2 regions of the Paenibacillus sp. FSL F4-0087 genome follow, and region 2 is predicted to be linked to the other one. Evidence: predicted binding sites of a transcription regulator. Region 2 holds the regulator's gene; the other holds the start of a gene.

Region 1 (3,430 bases), 710 kb from region 2:
CATATCAACCATCTGATCTAATAGATCTAGAACGGCACCCCACATTTGACGATGCTCTCTCGAACGTTCCGGATCACCCTGGGCTTTGGCTTCTGCAGACATCTGATCCAGCTTCCAAGGAATCTCAGCATCTTCCAGTAATCTGTAAAGCGCCGCACATTGGTCTTTAGCTGTCTTTGCCTTGCTCATTCGTTTCTCAAAAGCACCCAGTGGATCAACAATCACTGTACGGCATTTTTCCATTAAGGACAGCATCTGCTCCCGGCCCCTGCTGCGGACATCCTGATCGTTGTCTTCCAAGGACAGGCTGGGTACATACTTCCATGGCTTGCCATCTGTCCAGCGGTATCCGTGAATTCCGCAAGCTAATATATAATTTTCGAGCTGGTCCATATCTTCACGTGTAATGGAACCGCCCCGTGGAAGCAGCAGATCCGTTTTCACACAGCGAAATACATCCTCATAACGCCAGCGACGGCGAACGATATCGAGTGCTGAACGAATGAATTCCGCTAATGGATGATGTAGTTCATTTCTTCTCCGATCCAGAAAGACAGGCACGCCATAGTCCCTGAATAGGGGCTCAGCAATGTCGGCATATGTATCCAACTGACGAACAAGCACTGCCATATCTCGATAACGCGCACCTTCATCTTGCGCCAGACGACGCATCTCACGAAGTGCTCCTTCCATTTCAGCCCGGCGGTTCTCAGCGGCGTATAGTCGGACACCTGCATCACGCCCCTCACTCTTCCAGCGAACTCTGCGATCAAAGCCAGCCTCCAAATGCGCCAGTCCAGGACTGCCCTCATATCTCGGCAAAACTTCCGGTTGAAGCACGGTTGTCTCATTAAGGACACCCAGATCCTCGGCCATGCCTTTGAGACGTGCGTATGCACTCGCTGTGGGATGGAACAGCTCCAATTCTGCTGGAAGTGCACCGTGATCGTAAGCACGATCCAAAGTCAATGCAATTGTAACGGAAGAAGCTTGCAGCATCAATTTTCCTATGACACTCATTTCCTGCGGAGTAAATCCCTGAAATCCATCGATCCAGATCTGTGCATCTTGCAGCAACGTGCTCTCCGGCAACCGCTCTGTCAGTTCAGTCAACGTGTCTTCATCATCGATATATAGTTCGGTTAATTCCTTTTCATAATCACGGTATATAAGTAGCAAGTCATGCAGCTTGTCTCCCAGAATCGGTGCAGAAGAGGAAGTATTCCATGCGGAAAGTCCTTCTTCAAGTGAAGTGGGGTCAAGTTCATAACGTTTAAACTCACTGTATAAATCATTTAAGTCTCCTATAAATCCCAGCTGGCTGCCTGATGCTCCAAACAACTTCAATTCTTCCTTACGACGCTGAAGCACTTTGTAGAGCAGCATTTTTTTGCCTTCAGCCCCAATGGGAATACGTGCAGAACCACCTGCCTCCTGCATTACCCGATAGGCCAATCGGCGAAAACCAAGCACTTCAGCACGCATGGTACCTTTAATAGCCCCTGAAGATACAAGTGACTGTTCAGTTCGAAACGAACTCTGTTCCGGGACCAGAAGAATCAGTGGTTTACCTTGTGGTTCCTTTTGAAGCAGGGATGTGATTTCCCGGGTAATCAGCGCACTCTTACCGCTGCCTGCCCGGCCAATAACAAAGCGTACGGACATGTTTAATCCTCCAAACCATCACGAACAAGATTTTAATTCCCAGTATAACATATCTGACTTGGTTCGGAACATACGTTTGCCACTATCCGGCAATTACAGAAAGCTTCTCCACGAGCATAGCAAAGAGCCCACAGCTTATGAAAACAGTGGACTCTTTGCGTAAATGTATATTCGATCTTAAAATGAAATCGCGCTCAATTAATTCTTTTTGCTACGTACTTCGAAGATGGCAAATTTCAGGTAATGACCTTCGTCTACGCCCAAAATTTGCGGGTGATCCTTACCGGCCGCTTTCCAGTCGATTAGACGCAGTATTTTGCCTGCATCTTCGGCTGCATCCGCAATAGTTTCCAGGAAGAGATCCGGACGCATGTGGTATGAACAGCTTGCCGTTACTAAATACCCACCCTCATTCACCAGCTTCATTCCTTGCAGATTGATATCCTTATATCCACGGCATGCGCCTTTGACTGCTGATTTCGTTTTGGCAAAGGCTGGTGGATCGAGGATAACCACATCAAATGTTTTACCACCGGCTGCAAGCGCTTTGGACGTATCCACTTTCTGTTCACCAGCACGTGCACGTACGTTACGCTCATCTAGGCCTTTCACCTGTTCACGCAAGTATTGGAATGCATCCGCAACGACAAATTCGACCCGATCAGTAAAACCGTTCAGCTCTACGTTGGTACGTGCACTTTCAATCGCATGTTCTGAGATATCAAGACATGTTACTTTTTTTGCTCCATATTTGCAGGCGTTCAATGTGAAGCTGCCTGTGTGGGAGAAACATTCCAGCACAGTGGCCCCATCCCAATAAGGGAACGTCACAACCTTGCCACTTTTATTCACAGGAAGCAACTGCTGCGTACCATCCTGCTCAGCCTGTTGGAGCGTAATACCACTCTTATAACCCCAACCCTTCATAAGTGGTTCAATGGCTGCACGATTCTCGCGTTGGTCGAAGAAGTACCCTGTCTTCTGACCTTCCACGATATCCACCTTAATAAGCAATCCATTCTCCGTTACCGTGACATGACGAGGGCACTCCCCGTACAATGGTCCCTTCGTCTGCTCCAAACCTTCCAGTTCACGAATGGATACATCACTGCGTTCATAGATGCCTTCCGGCTGCATCACTTCAATTAGAGCTTGTACAATCGCTTCGCGGCAACGGTCCATGCCGAGTGTGAGCAATTGAACAACAAGGATGCTGCCAAAACGGTCAACGATCAGTCCTGGCAGGAAATCAGCTTCCCCATAAACGAGACGGTATGCCTCTCCATCCTGGATAAAACGCTCCCGGTGGCGCAAGCAATCGCGGAAACGCGCTGCAAAAAACGCGGTGTCCATCTGTTCAAACTCCAAAGGTTGATACGCCACGACTCGAACTGTGATTTGAGATGCAGGATTATAGTATCCCGTCGCAAGATAGCGACCTTGGTGATTCAATACATTGACCAGATCTCCCGGTTCGGGGTTTCCTTCAACAGAGGCAATTTCATTGTTATATATCCATGGATGTGCATGTTCAAGCCGCTTTTTGCGGCTGCGTTCCAGTGTAACTGATGGCAAGATAGATCCACTTCTTTCATAGTTAGTTGTTGAAAAGATAGGTTTGGTGCAAAGGTGACCGCTACGGGGATGGATTGGACTTTCGATCGCTGTTGTCTCCAGATTTTTCTGATTCCCTTTCTCAAAAGGGAAAATCCGGAGACAAAGGCGAACGCTTCGCTTCTACAGTTCCAATTCCATCCCCTCCGCT
Region 2 (3,430 bases):
CTTATGGAGTTGCTCTTATTATTGCACCATGGAACTATCCGTTCCAGCTGGCTTTCGGCCCTCTAATTGGAGCCATTGCTGCGGGTAACTGTGCCATTATAAAACCGTCAGAATTAACCCCAGCCGTGTCACGTCTAACTTATGATTTGATCCATGAGATATTTCCTAGTGAGTACATGGCAGTTATGGAAGGGGAAGTTGAGACGAGTACGGCATTGTTGAAAGAAAAGTTTGATTATATTTTCTTTACAGGCAGTACAGGTGTTGGTCGTATTGTTATGAAGGCAGCTGCTGAGCATTTGACTCCAGTTACGTTAGAACTAGGCGGTAAAAGTCCGGTCATTGTTCATCAGGATGCGGATTTGAAGCTGGCGGCTCAGCGCATTGTCCGCGGTAAATTCCTGAATGCTGGGCAAACCTGTGTTGCTCCGGATTATTTGCTTGTACACGAGCACGTACATGACAAATTACTTGAATTGATCGCTGCAGAAATTCAGGATAAATTTGGAGATGACGTGATGAAAAATGCTGATTTTCCGCACATTGTCAATGCACGTAACTTTGATCGTTTATCCGTTTTGCTCCAAGATGGCAAGGCAATAATCGGTGGGCGTTCTGAGCGTGATCAGCTGCTCATTGAACCAACAGTTCTCGGGGAATTGGATTGGAAATCCCCAGTGATGCAAGAAGAGATCTTTGGTCCAATTCTTCCTGTATTTAAGTATACCGACCTCGATCCCATGCTAGATGAGATTGTTCGTCGTCCAAAACCACTGGCATTATATCTCTTCACTCAGGATGAGGATCTGCAGAATCAGGTTCTGAATCAAGTTTCTTTTGGTGGTGGTTGTATTAATGATACCTTGTCTCATATGACATCACATTATCTCCCGTTTGGCGGCGTAGGGGAAAGTGGAATGGGTTCTTACCATGGTCAACAGAGTTTTGAAGTGTTCTCTCATCATAAAAGCATTCTTAAACGCAGCGAATAATCGACTAACGTAGAACAATATATATTGTATAAGAAAAAAAGAGGTTGTCCCGTTGAACGGGACAACCTCTTTAAGTATCTTATTGTGAGACTTCTGTAAAACTAGAATACATATTAATGAATATCACGGAAAAGGCCGATGACTTTGCCCAGGATGCTAACGTGTTTCAAACGCAACGGTTCAAAAGTCGAATTTTCCGGTTGAAGACGAATATGATCTTTCTCTTTGTAGAACGTTTTTACCGTTGCTTCATCGTCTTCAGTCATGGCTACTACGATATCGCCGTTATCTGCAGTTTGCTGCTGACGTACGATAACATAGTCTCCGTTAACAATGCCTGCTTCTACCATACTGTCTCCTACGACAGAAAGCATGAATACTTTCTGTTCGCCTACATAATGCGTGGGAAGAGGGAAGTAATCTTCGATATTTTCTGTTGCTGTGATCGGAACCCCTGCAGTAACTTTACCCACGACAGGAATGCGAGCAACGCTGTGAGCAAACTGATGTGAATGCTCTGACTCTTCCTGGCTGAGAAGTTCAATGGCTCTTGGTTTGGTTGGGTCACGTCTAATCAGACCTTTCTTCTCCAAACGATCCAGATGTCCATGTACTGTAGAGCTGGAAGCCAATCCAACGGCTTCACCAATTTCGCGTACGGAAGGAGGATACCCCTTCAACCGGACTTCATTGCGTATAAACTCCAGAATAGCCTGTTGCCTGCTGGATATCTTCGACATACCGTATCAACCCCATTTTAGTAACGTTTGGGAAAATTATAACATAGAACCTCCGTTCGTACAAACATAAGTTCTAAATAAAATGCCATAAAATCAATGTTTTTTTGCGAATTAAGATGAAAATTTTCTTTTGGTCTAATCAAATACTGCAAATGACAGTTCCCTTTTCAATAGAAGAAAGATATTGGAATGTAGGATGCAACAAAAAAAAGCGAACAATTGTTCTAAAAAGTTATTGTGCAAAACAAGTGTTCGTGTTATATTGATTTCAACGGATAGGAACAAACGTTTGGAGGTCGATATTTAATGAGATATTCTACTTATCAAAGCATTTACGAACCGGTGCGTTCAGAAGTGGTTGAAACTAACATAAGGAATTTTAAGAAGGTTTTTGTAAAAGGTAATGTCCCAACTTGGGTCTTGAAATTAATAATCGTAAGCTTAATTATACTGGTTGGATGCAGTACAGTACTCACTGTGTTCGCTGGCAATGAGAACGATTTATTGCCTGGAGGGAAGATGGCAGTTTCACAAGGAGATACACTATGGAGTATATCATTAGATCACAAACCTGAAACAATGGATACACGTGTATATATAGAAGCAATTAAGAAAGTGAATCAACTTCAGTCAACTTCAATACAAGTGGGGCAAGTCTTAATACTGCCTCAAATCACAGAATAAGACTGCATATCCACACGCACTAATGCATGTCAGCTTGACAAGCTGCCCTTATCATGTCAAAGTTAATAAGACTTTGTATTTTTGGAGGGGACAAGCTTGGATATAGATAGTCTGGTAGCACGTATTAATGAATTGGCCCGTAAGCAAAAATCCACTGGATTGACAGAGGAAGAGCTTGCAGAGCGTGCCAAGCTTAGAGAAATCTATTTGAATAACATTCGAAGCAATTTCAGACAGCAACTGGATTCGATTGAAATTGTAGATGATGAGAACGATCAGGGCCACCAAGGCAAACTCAAACATTAAGGAAACCTAATGATATCAATATGATATTTAGGTTTCTTCCTGTTATCTAGAGGTTGCAAATTATAGGGGGAAATGTTGGTTTGCAGTTATGTAAGCCGATACAAAGAACATCTAAGGGGGATTCTCATGTCGCGTTCGTTCGAGAGAACGGTTCGGAAAAATTCTAAGCAGTTGAATCAGCAACGCAAAAAAAGCGGTAAACCGATTTCCGGTACACCAGGTGAGGACGTATTTAAAGGACGCAGCCTTCTGTTTCCTATTTTTCTGATCGGACTAGCATTCCTGTACCTCTTTATGAGTACATTTCTTGTCAAAGCTCCGATGACCACTTGGGACTGGGTGACCATGTTGCTGTACGTATTTTTGGCAGTCATCTTCATGCTCCGTCGCCCTTATGTCAAAATAGGAAGTAATCGGATTTTGACGACAAAAGGGAACCGCGAGCGTTCAATTGGAGTCGATGATATCGTGAAATTCAGAATTGAGCCAGGTACGGTTGTAATTGAGCATAATGCACGAGGTAAGAGATGGGTATTTACCAAACTACTTAATCGTTATGATACCGATGCAATCACTGAACGTCTTCTGAAATTCGCCAAAGCACATCAGATCACCGTGGAAACATACGAGAAAAAGTAATTATTGCATAAAGGGGAAGATGACCGAAATGGCGTTAAAAGCGATTTTGTTCGACCTAGATGATACTTT

The links. The regulator LexA, encoded in region 2, represses DNA repair genes until DNA is damaged. The targets are predictions, from matches to a motif close to CGAACATATGTTCG.
Region 1: the regulator LexA is predicted to act here: its motif matches at 1,731-1,744, upstream of addB (helicase-exonuclease AddAB subunit AddB).

The regions. Positions count from the first base shown of each region.
Region 1 covers NZ_JBBODJ010000001.1:4,705,504-4,708,933, reverse strand. The annotation lists gene addB (helicase-exonuclease AddAB subunit AddB) at 1-1,665, opposite strand, end outside; gene MHB84_RS21620 (class I SAM-dependent rRNA methyltransferase) at 1,864-3,240, opposite strand.
Region 2 covers NZ_JBBODJ010000001.1:5,411,438-5,414,867, forward strand. The annotation lists gene MHB84_RS24920 (aldehyde dehydrogenase) at 1-992, shown strand, start outside; gene lexA (transcriptional repressor LexA) at 1,106-1,732, opposite strand; gene MHB84_RS24930 (LysM peptidoglycan-binding domain-containing protein) at 2,039-2,416, shown strand; gene MHB84_RS24935 (DUF896 domain-containing protein) at 2,513-2,722, shown strand; gene MHB84_RS24940 (hypothetical protein) at 2,849-3,361, shown strand; gene MHB84_RS24945 (HAD family hydrolase) at 3,390-3,430, shown strand, end outside.